Linked DNA regions of Prochlorococcus marinus str. AS9601. The main gene of each other region encodes a partner of the protein of the gene in region 2 in a complex. Links are inferred from orthologs where the notes say so. Each region holds a gene or a part of one and is shown on either strand. Other genes may lie near its edges. The genes, in order: carB and carA.

Evidence for each region.
Region 1: the proteins of carA (region 2) and carB are in contact, whole or in part, in a solved structure (PDB 1KEE), measured with the Escherichia coli proteins. The link is inferred for Prochlorococcus marinus str. AS9601 from one-to-one orthologs.

The regions. Positions count from the first base shown.
Region 1 is NC_008816.1:903,039-914,140, forward strand. Bases 3,163-7,018 are described here. They hold carB (carbamoyl-phosphate synthase large subunit), read right to left. Parts: upstream 6,660-7,018; coding sequence 3,363-6,659; downstream 3,163-3,362. Other genes in these bases: A9601_RS14095 (DUF6447 family protein), read left to right, coding at 3,163-3,359; A9601_RS14105 (DUF3318 domain-containing protein), read left to right, coding at 6,767-7,018. Outside these bases: folP (dihydropteroate synthase), read right to left, coding at 1-407; tpiA (triose-phosphate isomerase), read right to left, coding at 391-1,116; A9601_RS14085 (RNA-binding S4 domain-containing protein), read right to left, coding at 1,169-1,345; A9601_RS14090 (ABC transporter ATP-binding protein), read left to right, coding at 1,464-3,107; more of A9601_RS14095, read left to right, coding at 3,141-3,162; more of A9601_RS14105, read left to right, coding at 7,019-7,405; rsfS (ribosome silencing factor), read left to right, coding at 7,395-7,739; A9601_RS14115 (CGLD27 family protein), read left to right, coding at 7,750-8,244; A9601_RS14120 (asparaginase), read left to right, coding at 8,245-9,210; cytochrome b6-f complex subunit PetP, read left to right, coding at 9,930-10,319; A9601_RS14135 (ABC transporter ATP-binding protein), read left to right, coding at 10,397-11,102. UniProt on the Escherichia coli protein: Large subunit of the glutamine-dependent carbamoyl phosphate synthetase (CPSase).
Region 2 is NC_008816.1:776,921-786,967, forward strand. The notes cover bases 3,416-6,216. They hold carA (glutamine-hydrolyzing carbamoyl-phosphate synthase small subunit), read left to right. Parts: upstream 3,416-4,146; coding sequence 4,147-5,286; downstream 5,287-6,216. Other genes in these bases: trpD (anthranilate phosphoribosyltransferase), read left to right, coding at 3,416-4,132; A9601_RS18325 (STAS domain-containing protein), read left to right, coding at 5,351-5,713; A9601_RS13460 (ribonuclease III domain-containing protein), read left to right, coding at 5,710-6,108; rlmB (23S rRNA (guanosine(2251)-2'-O)-methyltransferase RlmB), read left to right, coding at 6,113-6,216. Outside these bases: peptide-methionine (S)-S-oxide reductase MsrA, read right to left, coding at 176-904; A9601_RS13440 (ABC transporter ATP-binding protein), read right to left, coding at 942-2,687; A9601_RS13445 (DUF3288 family protein), read left to right, coding at 2,768-3,064; more of trpD, read left to right, coding at 3,098-3,415; more of rlmB, read left to right, coding at 6,217-7,120; A9601_RS13470 (DUF1816 domain-containing protein), read left to right, coding at 7,246-7,482; Asp-tRNA(Asn)/Glu-tRNA(Gln) amidotransferase subunit GatA, read left to right, coding at 7,513-8,961; A9601_RS13480 (DNA polymerase III subunit alpha), read left to right, coding at 9,046-10,047. UniProt on the Escherichia coli protein: Small subunit of the glutamine-dependent carbamoyl phosphate synthetase (CPSase).

The DNA.
Region 1 (11,102 bases), 130 kb from region 2 along the record:
TTTGATACAACATCCAAAATTTTTATATCTCTTCTTCCTCCCGTGACATCATTTATCCAGTTAGCACCATTTAAAAGAGCTTCGTAAGCCACTTCAGAATTAAAAGTATCAATAGAAATTAAAACATCTGGAAATTCAGATTTTATTAATTTTAGATATGGGATCAATCTTTTAATTTCTATACTAGATCCTACTTCTTCAGCCCCAGGTCTCGTACTTTGAGCACCAAGATCAATAACATCAACACCATTGCTCAAGAAATGGTTTACTTGATCTAAAACTTTTTTTGAAGAGTTTAATTCCCCACCATCACTAAATGAATCAGGAGTTAAATTAATAACTCCCATTATTGAAGTTTTTTGGCCCCAGCCTTTTGGCCATGGATTTTTCTTATTGATAATTTGCAATTCTCGCAAAACTATTTGGATCTAATGAAGCCCCCCCAACTAAAACCCCATCTATGTCACTCATTGACATGATTTCGTCAATATTATTAGGTTTAACGGATCCTCCATATTGAATAATTACATCATCAAAACCAATTAATTTCCGAATCAAAGAACATATCTTATTAGCATCTTCTGCCTGACATGTTTTACCAGTGCCAATAGCCCATATTGGTTCATAGGCAACAATTAAATTAGATGGATCTGTGTTTTCTAATCCTTGTTCAACTTGTCTAGTAATAACTCTTACAGCTTCTCCTCTCTCTCTTTGTTCTAATGTTTCTCCTACACAAACTATTGGAGTAAGTCCACTTGATTGAGCAAAAACTGCTCTTTTATTAATTTGTTCATCACTTTCACTAAAATATTTCCTTGGTTCACTATGTCCAACGATTGCATATGAGACACCATGTTCAAGAAGCATTTTTGGTGATATTTCAGCAGTAAATGCTCCTTGATCTTCCCAATGAATATTTTGACTAGAAATATCTAAATAATCAAAATCAGAATGATTAGAAAAGGTTGAAATAGCAGTAAAAGGTGGAGCAATAACTACTTTACGATCTTCATTTATATCTTTTATTAAAGGTATAAACTCTTTTAAATAAGACTTAGCCTCAGCACAAGTCATGTGCATTTTCCAATTACCAGCAATAACAGATTTTCTCAAAATACTATCTCCAAGAAAATCATATTAATATATATTGAGTTTAATAGGCCAATTATTCAAAAAATAATTCATTTTTTAGAAATATAACTTTATCTCCCTTATTTAATTTTCTTCCTCTCCTAGTTTCTATTAAACCATTAACTTTGACAGAACCGGATTTAATAAAAATTTTTGCTTCTCCACCAGAAGAGACCAAATTTTTCCATTTTAAGAATTGATCTAATTTCATTGTTTTTTATACCCAAATATATTGATAAAGTAGGATAAATTATAAAATATATAATAACTTGAGATTAATACCACCAGTCAGACCATATTCGAATAGGTTTATTAGAGGTTTTATATGCATGCTTATTTATGTAGCATGTTGGCCCTTGTTAGCTTATTTTGCTGGAAACTTAATCCCCGCGATTGGATCTGGTGACCTAACAAAAGTAACTAACATAATAGTGAAGTCATTATTTGTATTTTTAGTTCAGAAAATTGCTCAATTTGGACAAGATGTATTCATAGCAAAACCATCTTTAGAAATTAGTGAAATAATGAGAGGAAATTTATTCAGCAAAATTCAAAAGATAGAGATGAATTCTGTTGAAAAGATTTCAGCCGGGGATATCACATATAGACTTACAGAAGATGCAGATAGAGTTAGCGAAGTTATTTATAAAACAGTGCAGGATACTATTCCGTGCATTTTACAATTGATAGCAGTTGTAATTTATATGTTTTATTTAGATTGGTCACTAACATTATCAACATCTGTTTTAGCACCATTGATTATTCTTTCAGTTAATAGTTTTGGAAGAAGAGTTTTATCCGCATCTGAAAAAAGTCAAGAATCAACAAGTAATCTAGCAAGTTTAATAGGTGAATCTATAAATGGAATGTCGACGATAAGGTCTTTTGCTGCAGAAAAATGGATTGAGAATAGATTTCATAAAAGATTAAGTACAAATAAAAAAGCAAAATATAAAACATTAAAATTACTCGCATTTCAACATCCAGTCGTAGGATTTGTTGAAGCATTTGGAATATTAGCAATATTAGGTTTAGGAGCAGCAAGAATAAATCTTGGACTTCTAACAAGTGAAGAATTTAGTAGTTTCTTTGCTGCAATATTGATGCTTATTGATCCAATAAGCCATGTTAGTACAAATTTTAATGATTATAAACAAACAGAAGCTTCAATAAAAAGGTTGAAAAACCTAACTCTAGAACCTAACGAAGATGATAAAGAAAATTTAAAAAGGATATCCAATCTTGAAGGCAAAATAAGTTTCAAGAAAGTTAATTTCGCTTACAAAAAAGATAATCAAGTTCTTAAAAATATCAATTTAGAAGTTAAGAAAGGGGAAGTCACAGCTTTCGTTGGAGCATCTGGAGCTGGTAAAAGTACAATGTTGGCTTTGATATTAAAATTTATATCTCCAAGTAGTGGAGACATTTTTATTGATGATATAAATCTCAAATTATTAAACACAAAAGATATTAGAAAAAACATTGCATTAGTACAACAACAGCCTTTTTTATTTTCAGGAAAAATTATTGATGTAATAAGAATGGGCAGATGTTATAGCAAAGAAGAGGTTATAGAATCAGCAAAAAAAGCAAACGCGCATAACTTTATTGAAAAGCTTCCTGAAAAATATGAAACTAAGATAACTGAAAGAGGATCAAATTTCTCAGGAGGTCAGATCCAGAGGATCGCAATTGCAAGAGCAATACTTGGAAACCCTTCAATTCTTCTTTTAGATGAGGCCACAAGTGCGTTAGATGCAGAATCAGAATCTGAAGTCCAAGAAGGATTAAATAGGGCTATGAAAGATAGAACAGTTATTGTAATTGCTCATAGATTAGCCACTACTCAGGAGGCAAATAAAATATTTGTTTTCGATAAAGGCGAAATTATTGAAGTTGGGAAACATTTTGATTTAATCAATAAACCAGGAATTTATAAAGAATTATGTGAAAAACAATTGATTAAAAAATAATAACCCTATTTTATTTATTAAAAAGGTAAGTCCATGAGCGAAAACACAAATGATTCTGCAAATCCAGTTTTAACCTTTGATGGGAAAAAATACTTAATAAATGAACTTTCTAATGAAATTAAAGAATCAATAAAAGTATTACAGATAGCCGAGACACAACTTAAAATGCATCAAGATACTCTCAAATTAATTTCTATAAGCCGAAACTCTTTAGCTAATCAATTAAGAGAAAAACTAAAAAATTTAAAGTAAATTTTAAAAATTATGGATTTCTTGAAGAGAATAAGAATCAATATTATTACATTGCAATGCTTTGATTGCTTTAATCGCTGCCTTTGCTCCAGGAATGGTTGTAAAAGTTGGAATATTATATTCTAAAGCAGCACGTCTTAAATAAGCGTCGTCATGTAGAGCCTGTGAGCCGATTGGAGTATTAATTATTAATTGAACAAGTCCAGAACGAATTAGATCCTCAATATTTGGTCTACCTTCGTGAACTTTTAGCACTTCTTCAACTTGAATGCCTAGATTAATCAAATATGCAGCTGTCCCTTTTGTTGCGATTAATTTAAATCCTAAAATCATCAATTCTCTAGCAACTTCCTCAAGAAGTTTTTTATCTAAATCATTTGTAGACAAAAAAGCCACTCCTTCTGAAGGCACACCATTTCCTGCAGCCAATTCCGACTTGGCATAAGCAATTCCAAAATCTTTAGCTAAGCCCATTACTTCTCCAGTAGATTTCATTTCAGGACCAAGTAATGTATCAGATCCAGGAAATCTTTTGAAAGGTAAAACAGCTTCTTTTACTGCCTGATATTTTGGGTAAAATTCTTGTGTGAAATTAACATCTTCTAATGTAAAACCTTGCATTAACTGGGTAGCTAATTTTGCAACTGGTTTACCTATGGCTTTTGAAACAAATGGGACTGTCCTTGATGCTCTTGGATTTGCTTCAAGAATAAATAATTTTTTTTCTTTGTTATTTGTATTCGTTACTGCAAATTGCAAATTAATTAAACCAACAACATTTAATCTTTGTGCAATTAATTTAGTCCATTTCTTTACATTTTCTATGGTGGATTTTGAAAGAGAAATGGATGGCAAACAACATGCTGAGTCTCCAGAATGAATTCCTGCCGGTTCAACATGTTCCATTAGACCAGCAATAACAACCGAACCCTCTGAATCGCACAAAGCATCAACATCTATCTCAATAGCATTATTCAAATATTGATCAAGAAGTATTGGATGATCAGGAGATACCTTAACTGCTTCAGAGATGTATCTAGATAATTCATTCTCATCTTTAACAATTTCCATTGCCCTTCCTCCTAAAACATAAGAAGGTCTTACAACCAAGGGGAACCCTATATTTTTTGCTACAACCGCCGCTTCTTTTTGATTATGTGCAATACCGTTTAAAGGTTGTCTAATAGCTAATTCTTTAAGTATTTTTGTAAATTCCTCTCTATCTTCTGCTAAATCGATAGATATTGGAGAAGTCCCAAGAATTTTTGATCCAGTTCTGAGCCCTTCATTAGATTTAAGCCATTCAGATAAAGGTAATGATAATTTCAGTGGGGTTTGGCCTCCAAATTGAACAATTAAACCATAAGGATTTTCAGCCTCTATTATGTTGAGCACATCTTCCAAAGTTACAGGCTCAAAATATAAAATATCGCTAGTATCATAATCTGTTGATACAGTTTCAGGGTTACTATTAACCATTATTGTTTTATAACCATTTGTGGAGGCTTGATATGATGCATGACAACAACAGTAATCAAATTCTATTCCCTGACCAATTCTGTTTGGACCTCCTCCTAGAATCATAATTTTTTTTGATTTACTATTTTCTGAAATCTCGCTATCAAAAGTTTGAGAATTAAAATTTATGAATGCCTCTTCGTAAGTTGAATAATGATAGGGAGTTGATGACGAGAATTCTGCTGAACAAGTATCAACATTCTTATAAATTGGAATTATATTAAGTTTTTTTCTATATCTTCTCACTTCAAAAAAATCAGAATTAGTTAACTTTGCTATCTGTTGATCTGAAAAGCCTAATTGTTTAGCATGTAACATCAAATCCCTATCTAGAGTATAAAGTTCCTTTTCTTTCAAAAATTCATTTTCAAAATTAAAGATATTACGTAATTTCTCGATAAACCATAAATCTATATTTGTAACTTCTTGAATATAAGAATTAGTTTTTCCAAGCTGCATAGCTTTCTTAACCATGAGAATTCTTTCAGATGTAGGGTTTCTTAAACTATTTTTAATGTGACTTTCATTTTTAAATTCATCTAGAGAATCACATTCCCATCCAAAAACACCGACTTCTAATGACCTTAATGCTTTCTGAAATGATTCTTCAAAAGAACGACCTATTGCCATTGACTCACCAACGGATTTCATGGCAGTGCTTAAAGTATTTGTAGAGCCTTTAAACTTTTCAAAGGCAAATCTTGGAATCTTAGTAACTACATAATCAATTGACGGCTCAAAACATGCAGGTGTTTTTTTTGTAATGTCATTAATAATCTCATCAAGTGTATAGCCAACAGATAATAAAGCTGCAATCTTAGCAATGGGAAATCCAGTTGCTTTACTTGCCAAAGCAGAGGATCTACTCACACGGGGATTCATTTCAATGACAATTACTTCTCCATTAGATGGATTTAGTGCAAATTGAATATTACTCCCTCCTGTTTCGACTCCTACCTCTCGAATAATTTTTAATGACAAATCCCTCAATCTCTGATACTCCTTATCTGTTAAAGTCTGTGCAGGAGCGACAGTAATAGAATCTCCAGTGTGGACTCCCATTGGGTCTAAATTTTCAATACTGCAAATTATTACTACATTGTCAGCAGTATCTCTCATTACCTCTAGTTCAAACTCCTTCCATCCAATAAGTGATTTTTCAATCAATATTTGATTACTTGGACTTTCCTCTAAACCTGATTTACACAACACAACAAATTCTTCAAGGTTAAAAGCGATTCCACCTCCTACACCACCTAATGTAAATGCAGGCCTTATTATAAGAGGATAGGAACTAATTTTTTTTGATACCTCCACAGCTTCATCCAAGTTAGATGCAATCCCAGACGGACAAACATTTACATTAATTTTCTCCATCGATTCTTTAAACAATTTTCTATCTTCAGCTTTATTAATAGCTCTTAAATCAGCACCAATTAATTCAACATTATTTTCTTTTAAAAAATCTGACTCTGATAATTTAACCGCAAGATTCAATGCGGTTTGACCTCCCATAGTAGGAAGAATCGCATCAGGTTTTTCTCTTAATATGATTTGAGAAACAATTTCAGGAGTCAATGGTTCTATATATGTTTTGCTCGCTATCTCAGGATCAGTCATTATTGATGCTGGATTTGAATTTATCAAGACAACTTCATAACCAGCATTTCTTAAAGCTTTGCAAGCTTGAGTACCAGAGTAATCAAATTCACATGCTTGTCCTATAACAATCGGGCCCGAACCTAGAATAAGAATTTTTTTAAGATCACCTCTTTGAGGCATAATTTAAACCTTCATTTATCTCATGCTACTTATAAATCATCAGATGTTAATCAAGTTACTTGAAAAGCAACATTTGTTTCTATAGTATTGAAAGAAATTAATTTTTTATGAGCGAACTTCAGCGACTTAAAAATTTGTTGCCTCCAGAGAATGAAAGTTGGGTATTTGTTGAAGCTGCTGCGGCTATAGACCCACCTCTAATAACACTTGAGGAGATAGGTCGTGACGAAGTAGAAATCCAAATAGATTTAGATGAATGGGATAATTTTGCTATTGACCACAGAAATCTATTATTTTGGCACGAGGTCGGGAAAATTCAAAATGACACAATTCCTAGAGATGGATGGGAAATGGCAGCTCTTGCCATAGGACTTGGTGGGGCGATAGGAGAGTTGTGGGTCCAAGATGGCTTACTTTTATTACTTGCGCTTGGTTTGTCAAGTTTTGCAGGGTATAGATTATATTTAAAAAATAATTCTGAAAAAAAACTTCAAGATGCTATTTATGCAGATGAAGTGGCTATAGATCTTGCTTGTAGATTTGGATACAGCATTCCAAATGCTTATAAGAGTCTTGGAGGAGCGTTAAAGGAATTAATAGATAAGACACGAAAAAAGAAAAAAAGGAGTTTCTTTGAAGATAGATTAGATGCCTTAAGAAAAAGTGCAGAGAAAGCAAGATCAGAATTATCTCAGCAGGAAGGTTCAGAAAAATCAGTTTCGAGTGAAAATGTTTATGGACAATAAAAGTTTGGTTTTAATGGCAGCTAAAGCATGTGATGAAAAAAAGGCAAAAGATATAAAGCTTATAAAAATTGACAAAGTATCATTTATCAGTGAGTGGATTTTGATTGCAGAAGGATTATCTGACGTACAAGTTAGATCTATAACTAGCTCTGTAGAGGGTGAGCTTAGAGAGAAGGCTAGAATTGAACCATTACGCAAAGAAGGGGTTAACGAAGCGAAATGGGCTTTACTCGATTATGGTGATTTGATTGTAAATATTTTTCAACCAGAGATAAGAAAATTTTATGACCTCGAATCATTCTGGAGTAATGGAGATAATCTTATATTTCCATAATTTTTATTTTATGAACGAATATAAATGTCCTGTCCCTATAGAGCAACAACCCTCAAATGAATTCATCGAATTATCAAAATCTAAAATTTTTTCTTGGCCAAAAACAAAAAAATCACTTATTCTTATTTTAATAAAGTTCTGGTTAGGAGCTTTCCTTCTATTTCTTGTAATTTCTTCAGGAAGTGTATATTTTAAAACATCTCTCTTAAAATATACTCTATTAAGTTTTTTTAGCAGCTTATCAATACCTCTTTTAATTTCAATAAGGTTATATTTAGGATGGAATCATATTTTTAAAAGATTAAGATCAGAAAAAGTTGAATACGAGGAATCGGGTTGGTATGACGGCCAAGTTTGGGAAAAACCATTAGTTTTAAAAGAAAAAGAATCACTTATTGCCTCAATTGAGGTAAAGCCTATTTTAAAAAATTTAATTCAAATTTTTTCTATTATTTCAGTCTTAGCTTTATCGGGAATTTTAATTTTTCAATACATTAATTTTTAAATGAGTTCTAATTTCAAAAACCTCTACACCTCTAACAATCCTCCTTTACAAGCAACCTTAATGAGAGGGTCAAATATTGAATCAATACATAAAATTCATGCTGTTATTACTGACAAAAAAGGGAGGGTTTTAATGTGTGCAGGAAATCCAGAATATAAAAGTTTCATAAGGTCAGCACTTAAACCCTTTCAAGCAATACCTTTCGTAAGTAGTGGAGCCGCATCAAATATAACTAATGAATCAAAATCAATTGCTTTAGCTTGCGGGTCACATAGTGGTTCAAAAATTCATGCAAGGGAAGCTTTCAAAATTTTATGGGAATATGACATTGACATTAATAACCTGAAATGTCCAAAAACTAAGATAAGTCCATTAGAACATAATTGTTCTGGTAAACATGCTGCTTTTTTAGCTACATGCAAAAAAATGAATTGGCCATTAGATAGTTATTTAAAAGGGGATCATCCACTTCAAATCGAAATATTTAGAATTGTTTCTGAATTACTTGGAATCCCGGCATCTGAAATAAGCGCAGAACGTGATGATTGTGGTGCCCCTACCCTTTATTTAAAACTAGTAGAGATGTCGAGGTTATATTCACTTCTAAGTAGTTCAGAAAATGCTGAATTAGAACAAATCAGTAGAGCTTTTACGTTAAATCCAACAATGATAAGTGACAACAATAAATTTGATACCGAAATAATCAAAGCTTCTCATGGGAAAGTTATAGGTAAAGGTGGTGCCGAAGGAATACAGTGTCTATGTAAGGTAAATGAAGGGATAGGATTAGCTTTAAAAGTAGAAGACGGTTCAAAAAGAGCAAAACACGCAGTTAGTTTACACATACTAAAACAGTTAGAGTGGATATCTGACTTAAGAATTCAAGACATCGAAGAAAAGGTGTTTAATTTTTCTGAAGGAGTGCGACTTGAAGTTAAAGGTAAATTAAAATTCCAAGAATCCTAAAAAACGGGAAAAATAACCCTTTCAGATGTATGCTATGTATATGACGCGGGGTAGAGCAGTCTGGTAGCTCGTCGGGCTCATAACCCGAAGGTCGGAAGTTCAAATCTCCCCCCCGCCACCATAGAGAGGCAGCTTCACGGCTGCTTTTTTAGTAATTGAAATAGTTAAAGCAATTATAAAAAATAAAAAAATAAAGGTTTTTACATCTTACTAAAATGAAAAATTAGCCTATTAGAAATCATTTGAGATCTTTTTGAATGGAGAATTTAAAGTCCAATCTAACTATTAGACCAATAATGATAAAAAGTATTCCAATGTATGAGTTAAAAGATAGATCCAAAATATAAAAATTAATTATCTAAATAAAGTTTAGCTCACAAATCATTTCTATTAAATACTCTAATAAAGAAGAATTTAAATAAATCTCAATGTTGAACATTTTCATCTTTAATTAGCAAATTAATAAAGTAGAGTATAACAATCAAATTCAGAAAAATAATATGCAGAATTTACTACAGCGTGATTTAGGTTCAAGCTTATTATCACTTGCTGTCATTTTAGGTTGGTTAGGACTGTTTTTTGTATTCTTGAGAGTATTAACAATTTCAATAAAAAGAATCCTTGAAACAATTTTCAAAAAATAATAATTATTGAAATAAATAAATAATTATGAGTTAATCGCATAATCCCTTTATCACTAAGTATAATAACCTAAAAAAATGTTAATTCTAGATAAGGTTAAGATAGGAAATTCTGTTCAAATTAACTTAGGCCTGTCAAAGGATAGGCTTACTAAAGAAACTATTGATGCAATAAATATTTCTTCATTGGGTAAGATAAGGGATTTCAGAATAACTGATGGTAAAGGTATTGGAGTTGTCTTGCAATTATCTAACGGAAAAGAGCAATGGTTTTTTGAAGATGAAATTGATCTTCTCGACGAAAATGGTAATGTAATTAAGAAAAATAATGATAAAAAAGAGAATAGTAATTTTCTATTCGATTTTTTTAAAAGATTAAATTATGAAAATAAAAATAAGGTAAGCGAGTTACTTAATCCAATTAACTTTTTAATCTGGCTGGTTGTATCTTTTAAAGATATTTTTTAATTCGTAAAAAAATTTTCTAAAATATAAATAATTTAATAATTTATCTAAATATAAAAATTTCAATAATTAGAATTTAAATGGTACAAAACATTATAGATGTAAGAAATTTATCTAAGTCATTTGATATCTCTACTAAAGAACCAGGCTTAAAAGGAACAATAAAACATTTTTTTAAAAGACAAACAAAAAGTATAAAAGTTATAAAAGATATTAGTTTTGAAATTAAAGAAGGAGAAATAGTAGGTTTTCTAGGCGCTAACGGAGCTGGTAAAACAACAATATTAAAAATGCTTTGTGGCTTAATTTATCCAAGTGAAGGTTCGATTTTAGTTTCAGGTCACTTACCTTTCAGAAGAAAAGAAAATTTCCTAAAGAAAATCACCTTAATAATGGGACAAAAGCAACAGCTTATTTGGGATCTTCCGCCAATTGAATCATTCTATTTGAATGCCTCCATATATGACTTAGATAAGTTCGAAGCTAAAAAGAGAATAAACAAACTATCAGAAATGCTTGAAATTGATGAAGAGATATTCATACCTGTTAGAAAACTTTCACTAGGTCAGCGAATGAAGTCAGAATTACTAGCAGCTTTGATACATGAACCTAATATTCTATTTTTGGACGAGCCGACACTTGGATTAGATATTAATGCACAGAGAAATTTAAGAAAATTCCTACAAAAATATAATAAGGAAACTAATGCAACAATATGCCTAACCAGTCATTACATGAAAGATATAACATCGCTATGCAAAAGAGTTATATGCGTGCACGAAGGGG
Region 2 (10,047 bases):
CCTTTACGTTTATAGCAGTAGGAATAAGTTCATATAAACTATACAAATCTCTTATAAATGAAGACGATAAATAATCGGAACGGCGGGATTTGAACCCACGACCCCCACTACCCCAAAGTGGTGCGCTACCAAACTGCGCTACGCCCCGTGTCTTTACTATAAAGATTAGATTGATTTAAATGTTATTCTTTATGGGATTGTTATCAGATCTCAATACACACTTGTCAACTTCCCAATTAAAGTTTTCCCATATATGATCCTCTAATTTATAGTTGCTTCCAGAAAAAACTCCTAACTTAACTTTTGTAGGTGAAGCGGAACAATACTGCCTGCTTCCAGCTGATGCAAGATATTGTTGATGGTACTGTTCAGCATAAAAATATGAATCAATCATTTTTATTTCCGTTTCAATTAAACCAAAATTCTTTTTGCTTAGTTCCGTTTGATATTGTTCCTTACTGGCTAATATGATTGGAATATTATTTTCATTTTTGTAATATATTGCTGATCTATATTGTGTTCCCATATCATTACCTTGTCTGTTTTTTTGAGTAGGGTCATGACATTCCCAAAACATTTTTAATAAGTCACTTAAATCAATTTGCCTTTTATCCCATATAACTCTTACAACTTCTGAATGACCAGTTAAGCCGGAACATACTTCATAATAAGTTGGATTGTTTTTTTCTCCTCCAGCATAACCTACAGAAGTTGTGATAACTCCAGGAAGTTTCCAAAAACATTTTTCAGCACCCCAGAAACAACCACATCCAAAAATTATTTCATCTTCTTCTAAGTTAGGATCTTTTTTGATATCTGTTTTTAATATTCTATGTAATGAATAAGCATCATTAGTTAAATTTACCTCCTCATTATTCATGATGTTTTTCAAGAATTTAAACATAATTTAAATCTATTTATTATAAGAAAAAAAATTACTTTTAGCTCTTAACAATTCTGGTGGCTAGTTCTCTATCCCAAAGTTGTTTATATAGTCCATTTACTTTTACTAAATCTTTATGAGTCCCTTCTTGTATTATTTCTCCTTTATCCATCACTAAAACCCTATCACAGGTAGCTGCAACAGAAAGTTGGTGACTAATCATTATGATTGTTTTATTACTTCTATTACTCATTTCATCTATTATTCTTGCTGCAGTTTTATTATCTACGCTCGCTAAAGCATCATCAAGAACAACAATAGGAGAATCAACAAGTAGTGATCTTCCTAGTGCAGTTCTTTGCCTTTGTCCACCACTTAATGTAATACCTCTTTCACCAACAATAGTTTTAAACCTTTGTGGAAAACTATTGATATCATCAATTAATCCAGCTTTTGTTGCACTTTCTTTAACTAAATATTTAGAAGCTTTGGGTTCTCCAAAACTTAGGTTTTCTGAGATTGTAGAAGTGAATAAGAATGCTTCTTGAGGAACGATTGAAATATTTTTTCTAAGATCGCTTAATTTTAAAGTTTTTACATCAATTTCATCTAAAAATAATTGATTGTCTGGTATTTCAATAGTCCGTCCTAGTGACTTTGCTAGTGTTGTCTTTCCACAGCCTACTGGGCCAACTATTGCAATAAGTTCTCCAGGATAAATTTTAAAATTGAGACTATTTAATGAATTAAATTTTGATCCTGGATACTTTATCGTTAAATTTTTTGCTTCTAATAATCCTTTAATCTTTCTTTTTAAAAATTTAGTTTCTTCTCTATCTACAATATTTGGGTTATTCTGAAAGATTTCTTCAACACGATCTAAACTTACTTGACCAAGTTGAAAAGTATTTAAGGTAAAACCTAATAATGCAGTTGGGAAGACAAGTCTTTCTACGTAAAGAATTAAAGCTACTAAACCACCTATAGAGATAAATCCACTCTCTAATTGAAAAGTTCCTAATGATAATAAAATTAATAAAGAAATTGAGGAAATCCCTTGTAATAAGGGGAATAGGGTACTCGCTGTTCTTGCAAGTTTGATCGCTGAATTTCGATAGTCATTATTATATATGCTAAATTCTTTTTTCTCTGCATTCTCTTGGGCATAAATTTTAATGGCGCTTATGCCAGATAAGTCTTCTTGTATTAGATCACTAAGTTTTGATAATGATTCTTGTTGAGCTTTTCTTTGATTAACCATTCTGCCGCCAAATAGACTTACAATTCCAAGGATTAATGGGAAAATCATTAAAGCTGATATTGTTAATGTTTTATTAATCGAAAACATTGAAGGAATAGTGAATGAATAAGCTAAGACAATGTTGCACAAGCTTAAAACTGTAAACCCCAAAAGTCTTCTTATGTTTTCTACATCACTTGTAGCTCTACTAATAATGTCTCCACTACCTTTTTTTTGTATCCATTCAGGATCTTGAATAAGTAAATGGTCAAATAGTTTTTGTCGAAGATTTACTTCTACTTTTCTACCTATTCCGAAGACAATCTGTCTAGATAATAATCTTATTAAACCCATACAAGTTGCTAAAAATATTAACCATAAAGATTTAGAAATAACAAAATCCGAAGAGAACCCATTTTGTAATTGGTCAATTATATTTTTTACTTCTAAGGGTATAACAACACTTAGTATATTTACGATTAAGAGAGCTAAAGCTCCATATAAGAATTCTTTTTTGTAAGGTCTTAGGTATTTAGTTATAACTTTTATCTTTAAATTTTTCATTTTATTTTGCCGATATGATTAAGATAATGTTTCATTTTTGAATATGTGAGCTAATTTTATAAATGATTCAGTATTTATTTATGGGTAACGATCAAACTCATCCATTACATGAAACCGATAAAAACATTATAGATTCCCTTATAACTCAAGAAACACCAGATGATCTCGACTTTATAAATTTAGCTAGATTAATAAATCGTTATACCAATTTCCCAGGAGAAATTGAAATTAAAAACGATATTGAAAAAATTTTAAATTTTTGGAAGATCACTAAAGATGAACTTTTTTCAAAAACAAAAATTATTTGGTCAAAAAACTTCAGGCCTTCTAATACAAATAAAGATTTAGTTGGCTCAGGTTTTGATACCTCAAATTGAATTTTATCTTCATAATTTTTCTTCCATAAATAAATGTCCTCTAATCTTTCAAACTCTCAAATCCTAAATAATTTATTGGAGGGAAGGAACCTTGATGAATTAACTTCTAGATCCTTAATGCAAAGATGGCTTAATGATGAAATTTCAGATGTAGAAACAGGAGCTTTTTTGAGTGCTTTGAGAGCTAAGAGCTCTACGGGTGTAGAACTAAGTTCTATGGCTGAGGAACTCTTAAATGTTTGCAAATTGCCAGTAGCAAGACCAAATTTGTATTTAGTAGATACCTGTGGAACTGGAGGGGATGGAGCAAATACATTTAATATTTCAACTGCAGTAGCATTTGTAGCTGCATCTTGTGGAGTAAAAATTGCAAAACACGGAAATAAAAGTGCTAGTGGCAAAGTTGGCTCTGCCGATGTTTTGTTGAATCTTGGTTTGGATTTAAATTGTTCATTAGAAAAAGTAATCACAGCTGTAAGTGAAATTGGAATAACTTTTTTGTTTGCACCTGTTTGGCATAAATCGTTAATAAAACTAGCTCCTTTAAGAAAGACTCTTGGAATAAGGACAGTATTTAATCAACTTGGACCATTGGTAAACCCTTTAAGACCCAATGCGCAAGTTTTGGGTGTTGCTTCTGAGGATCTTTTAGAACCTATGGGGAGAGCGCTTTTAAAAATGGGGATGAATAGAGCAATAGTCGTATATGGTTCTGGCGGCCTTGATGAAGCTTCTCTTCAAGGAGAAAATAAATTAGTTCTTGTTGAGAATGGAGAATTACGATTTTCAAAAATAAATATTTCAAATTTTAATCATGAAAATATTGCTAACGAAAAGCTTGTGGTTTCTGATCAAGAATCTAACGAAGAAATATTAAAGAGTGTCTTAAATGGTTCCGGACAAATATCTCATATTAATGTAGTTGCCTTGAATTCTGCTTTAGTGCTTTGGGCAGCAGGAATTGAGGATGATTTGAATGAAGGATTTAATAAAGCTTTATTTTCTATAAATCAAGGAGATCCTTGGAAAAAGTTTTTACTTTTAAAAAATTATTTACAAACAAATTAATTAGTTTCAAATTGATGATTAATCCATATAAGAAAAACGCGAAATTAGTTTTAAGTAATGGTATTGTATTTCCGGGATTCTTTTTTGGTGCTTCTGGTACTGCAGTTGGTGAAATAGTTTTTAATACGGGAATGACCGGATATCAGGAAGTTATTACTGATCCTAGTTATTATGGACAAATTTTAACGTTTACTTATCCAGAGATTGGAAATACTGGTATTAATTTTGAAGATTCAGAATCCAATATTAATATCAAAGGTATAATTGTTAGAAATTTTTCATCTAATAACAGCAATTGGAGATCTAAAAAGAATTTTAATCAATGGTTAGTGGAGAAAAATATCATTGGTCTATACGGAATTGATACAAGGGCTCTTGTTAAGATTTTAAGATCTACTGGCGCAATGAATGGAGTTATTACCTCTCTAGATAAAACTGATGAAAGTTGTTTAAAGATAATTCAGGATACACCAAAGATGGAGGGATTAAATTTATCAAAAGTTGTTTCAACAAAGCAACAATATTTATGGAATAGTCATACACAAACAGTTTTTGATTTAAGAAAAAGATATGATGAATCTTCTAAAAAGTTAAAAATAGTGGCAATTGATTTTGGAATTAAAAATTCAATTTTAAATAGACTCGTATCCCATGGTTGTGAAGTTTTGGTTTTACCTTCTCGATCTTCTCTAAATGATGTCCTGTCTAACAAGCCGGATGGTATATTTTTCTCAAATGGTCCAGGCGATCCTTCTACTGTTTCTGAAGGTATAGACCTAGCAAAATCACTCATAGAATATGGTGAAATTCCTATGTTTGGTATATGCCTTGGCCACCAAATATTTGGATTAGCACTAGGTGGCTCAACTTATAAATTATCTTTTGGCCATCGTGGTTTAAATCACCCTTGTGGTCAAAATAACAAGATAGAGATAACTAGTCAGAACCACGGTTTTGCTATTGATCCTAATTCTCTACCAAAGAATTTAGTTAGAATAACCCATTACAACCTTAACGATAATACTGTGGCTGGCCTAGAAGTTAATAATAAGCCAATATTTAGTGTGCAATATCATCCAGAAGCAGGACCTGGCCCACATGATTCAGATTATTTATTTAAAAAATTTGTTTCTCTAATGTTAGAAAGATGTTGACATATTGTTTTCTTTTGATTTGATAATTACATTTGATACATTAATTTTTTGGAGGGATTAGATCATAGAAGATTTCCAGAAGTTAACGGTTTCTTTAAGAGGAAACCTTGAGGTAAAAACAAACATTATTGTTTTTTCCTTTAAAGGCCAACTTGATGCTTTCTCAGAAAAACAATTCAAGACTTTTGTTACTAATAATTTAAAAAATGAGCTTCCATTCGTTATTGATCTTACAAAAATAGATTTTTTAGATTCTTCGGGTCTTGGAGCACTTGTTCAGACTGCAAAAGATTGCAAAAAATCTAAGCATGGGTTCTCAGTCGTTGGCAATTCGAGAGTGGCCCAAACGATTAAACTTGTTCGTCTAGGGGATTTTCTTAATTTGAAGTCAAGCCTTGAAGATGCATTAAATTATTTGAAAAATTGAATTATTGGATTCAAAACTTGGTTCCATATGGATCTCCCGATGATATAGGTGTTATTCAACTTGCTTGGCTTGGAGATTCTGTATGGGAGCTTCACCAAAGACTAAAGCATGTTCATTTTCCTTTAAAGTCTAAAGATCTCCATTTATCAGTAGTAAACGAAGTCAAAGCAAAATCTCAGTCAAAATCATTAAGTCAAATTGAACATTTATTAAATTCAAATGAAGTGGATCTAATTAGGCGTGCTAGAAATAAAACAAAGAGATATCCAAAGTCTTCAGACCCTACCATATACTCTAGAGCAACTGGTTTTGAAACTCTTATTGGCTGGCTATTTTTAAAAGATCCTCAAAGGCTATCAAAACTTTTTGAATATTTAGAATTAAAAATAGATTGAATCTATGAAAAACTCCTCTAAAAAAAAATTCCCAGGAAAAAATAATAAAGAATACAAAAAAAACTCAGATTTTGGTTATTACCCAAAAAATAAAAATCGTTCTGAAAAAATTGATAGATTATCGAACAATTCTGATAAATATAAGAATGTTGAAAATTTAAATAAAAATGAAAAGGATAGTACTTTTTCATCTTTAAAAAGAAAAAAGCCAACATTTAAATCTAATATAGGTCTTCATAATAAAAATCCTGATATTAATCAAGAGTTTAATAACAAGAAAAATTTTGATGATTGGATATGGGGCAAACATTCGGTTTATGAGGCTCTTAGTAGTGAAAGAGCAATTAATAGGATTTGGTGTACATCGGAAATCTTTTCTTCAGATAAATTCTATATTTTGCTTAAGGATCTTAAATCAAAAGGAGTGCTTATTGAAGAAGTTTCTTGGAACAGGCTTTCGCAATTAACTTATGGTGCTTCACATCAAGGCATCGCATTACAGTTGGCATGTTCTAGAACAATATCCCTAGAACAATTAATCGATTTTTCTAGACACAACTGCGCAAATCCCATAATACTTGCATTGGATGGTATTACTGATCCGCATAATGTTGGTGCGATCATTAGATCAGCGGAAGCATTTGATTGCAAGGGCATCATCATTCCTCAGAGAAGATCCGCTGGATTGACAGGAACAGTAGCTAAAGTGGCTGCAGGAGCCTTAGAACACGTGCAAGTAAGTAGAGTTGTAAACCTAAATAGAGCACTTGAGGAACTTAAGAAAAATGGTTTTATTGTTGTTGGCCTATCTGGAGATGGCCAATTATCTATCTCAAATTTTCTTGAAAAAGCCCCTTTGGTAGTTATAGTCGGTTCAGAAGAAAAAGGTATTTCTTTACTTACTCAAAAAAAATGCGATTTTCTATTAAGTATTCCCCTTAGAGGTAAGACTTCAAGTTTAAATGCATCTGTAGCGGCCGCTATATCACTATTTCACTTGACAAGTATATAAATTTATTTGTTAATAATCATTGTTTTTAAAGCCCTCTAAAATGTTGTTGTTTCCGTATATTTATATGTTTAATAAAAATTTATTGAATTTTCGCTACAAAATTGTATAGAATTTAACAAGAATTGATGGCTAATTGGCCAAAAAAATTGATTAGAAACTTTGGAAACAAACTCGGGTTAGCCTGGTGGGCTAAAATTGAGACGGAACATCCTAGTGGTACTTACTGGTTCGGTCCATTTATTACTAAACGTAGTTTAAAAGAAAATATCCCTTCTTTTATTAATGATCTTTCTGATGAAGGGTCTAAAAACATTAAACATAGTTTAGTTCGCTGCAAAAAAGAAGAACCACTTACTGTTTGATAATTTTTAATTTAAGAAATAAATCAAGGAATGAACTTTAATTCTTTAAGAAAAGAAATTACTAGCAATAATGCTTCTGTTAAGGAATTAGTTAATGATTTTTTTGTAAAAATCGATCATAAGGACTCTAAGATTAATTCATATATTTGTACTACAAAAGATAATGCTATCGCGCAAGCAGAGGATATTGATAAATTAATTCAAAATAATGAAAAACTTCCTCCTCTCGCAGGGATGCCAATAGCAATAAAGGATAATATTTGCACCAAAGGAGTTGCAACAACTTGTGCGAGTAATATGCTCAAAAACTTTGTTGCACCTTATGAATCCACAGCTTCTAGTAAATTATGGTCTTCAGGGGGAATTTGTTTAGGAAAAACAAATTTAGACGAATTTGCAATGGGTAGTTCAACGGAAACTTCTGTATTTGGAGTTACTTCAAATCCTTGGGATATTAATAGAGTGCCAGGAGGTAGTTCAGGCGGTAGTGCTGCTTCAGTTGCCGCTGGATTTTGTGCAGCTGCTATAGGTTCTGATACAGGAGGATCAATAAGGCAACCAGCTTCTTTTTGTGGCGTCGTAGGTCTTAAACCTACTTATGGCAGAGTTAGCAGATGGGGACTTGTAGCATTTGCTAGCTCTCTTGATCAAATTGGTCCAATTACAAATACTGTTTCAGATGCAGCTGAAATTCTTCATTCAATATCTGGTAAAGACCCCTTTGACTCAACATGTCTTGATAAGCCAGTACCAAATTATTTGACTGACCTAAATAAATCTATAAAGGGCTTAAAAATTGGAATCATTAAAGAGTGTTTTGAACACCCAGGGCTTAATCCAGAAGTTAAGGAATCTGTTCTTTCTGGAGTTGATAGGTTCCAAGCTTTAGGTGCTGAAATTATCGAAGTTGAATGTCCTAGATTTAACGATGGAATTGCGACATATTATGTCATTGCACCATCTGAAGCCTCCGCAAATTTAGCTAGATATGATGGCGTTAAATATGGCTACAGATCGAATGAGGGTTCAAATCTTATAGATATGACTTCAAAAAGTAGAGCTGAAGGTTTTGGAGATGAGGTACAGAGAAGAATTTTGATAGGTACTTATGCTTTGTCAGCCGGATACAGTGATGCCTATTACAAGAAGGCACAAAAAGTAAGGACGCTTATAAGAAAAGATTTTGATAATGCGTTTAAGAAAGTAGATGTTTTATTAACTCCAACCTGCCCAACCACTGCTTTTTTGAAGGGAGATTTTGTCAATGATCCACTTTCAATGTATTTATCTGATCTATTAACTGTTCCCGCTAATTTGGCAGGCCTCCCAGCAATCAGTATTCCTTGTGGTTTTGATACTAAAGGATTACCTATAGGACTGCAATTAATAGGCAATGTACTAGAGGAAGATAGAATATTGAATGCCGCAAATATCTTTGAAATTGATGCTCATGTAATTAAGAAAAGACCTTTATTTTAAATTTGTATTAATAATTAATTTGTAATCACAAATTATAGATCTTTTAGAAATCTTCTCTATCTTATATATATAAATTATTTGAATATGGCTTTCGTTCCGCTTCATAATCATAGTGACTACAGCTTACTTGATGGTGCCAGTCAAATTTCAAAAATTGTAGAAAGAGCTTGTGATCTTGGGATGGATTCTATTGCTCTCACAGATCATGGAGTTATGTATGGTGTTCTTGATTTGGTCAAGAAGTGTAAAGAGAAAGGTATAAAGCCAATTATTGGTAATGAAATGTACGTTATTAATGGTTCTATTGATGATCCTCAACCAAAAAAAGAAAAAAGATATCATTTGGTGGTGCTAGCAAAAAATTATACTGGTTATAAGAATCTAGTGAAGTTGACAACAATTAGTCACCTAAACGGGATGAGAGGTCGAGGCATTTTTTCTAGGCCATGTATTGATAAATCTCTTTTAAGCAAATATAGTGATGGCCTAATAGTCTCTACAGCTTGTCTTGGTGGAGAGATACCTCAGGCTATCTTAAAAGGTAGGTTAGACGTAGCAGAGGATATAGCTCTTTGGTATAAAAAATTATTTGCAGATGACTTTTATCTAGAAATACAAGATCACGGCTCTATTGAGGATAGAATTGTTAACGTTGAATTAATAAAAATTGGGAAGAAGCACCAAATAAAAGTCATAGCCACCAACGACGCCCATTACTTATCAAGTATGGATGTTGAAGCTCATGATGCCTTACTTTGTGTATTAACTGGAAAACTAATAAGTGATGAAAAAAGATTGAGATATACCGGTACAGAATATATTAAAAGTGAAAATGAAATGCTTGAACTTTTTAAAGATCATATTGATGATAAATCAATTATTGATGCAGTGAATAATACAGTAGAAATTTCTCAAAAAGTTGAGGTATTTGATTTGTTTGGTAATTATAGAATGCCCAAATTTCCTCTTAATGAAGATAAAGATTCATTTTCTTTCCTTAAACAATTATCTAATAAAGGTCTTTTAAAAAGACTTAAAAAAAATGATCTTGATGAAGTTGATGAAAAATATAAAGAAAGACTAACT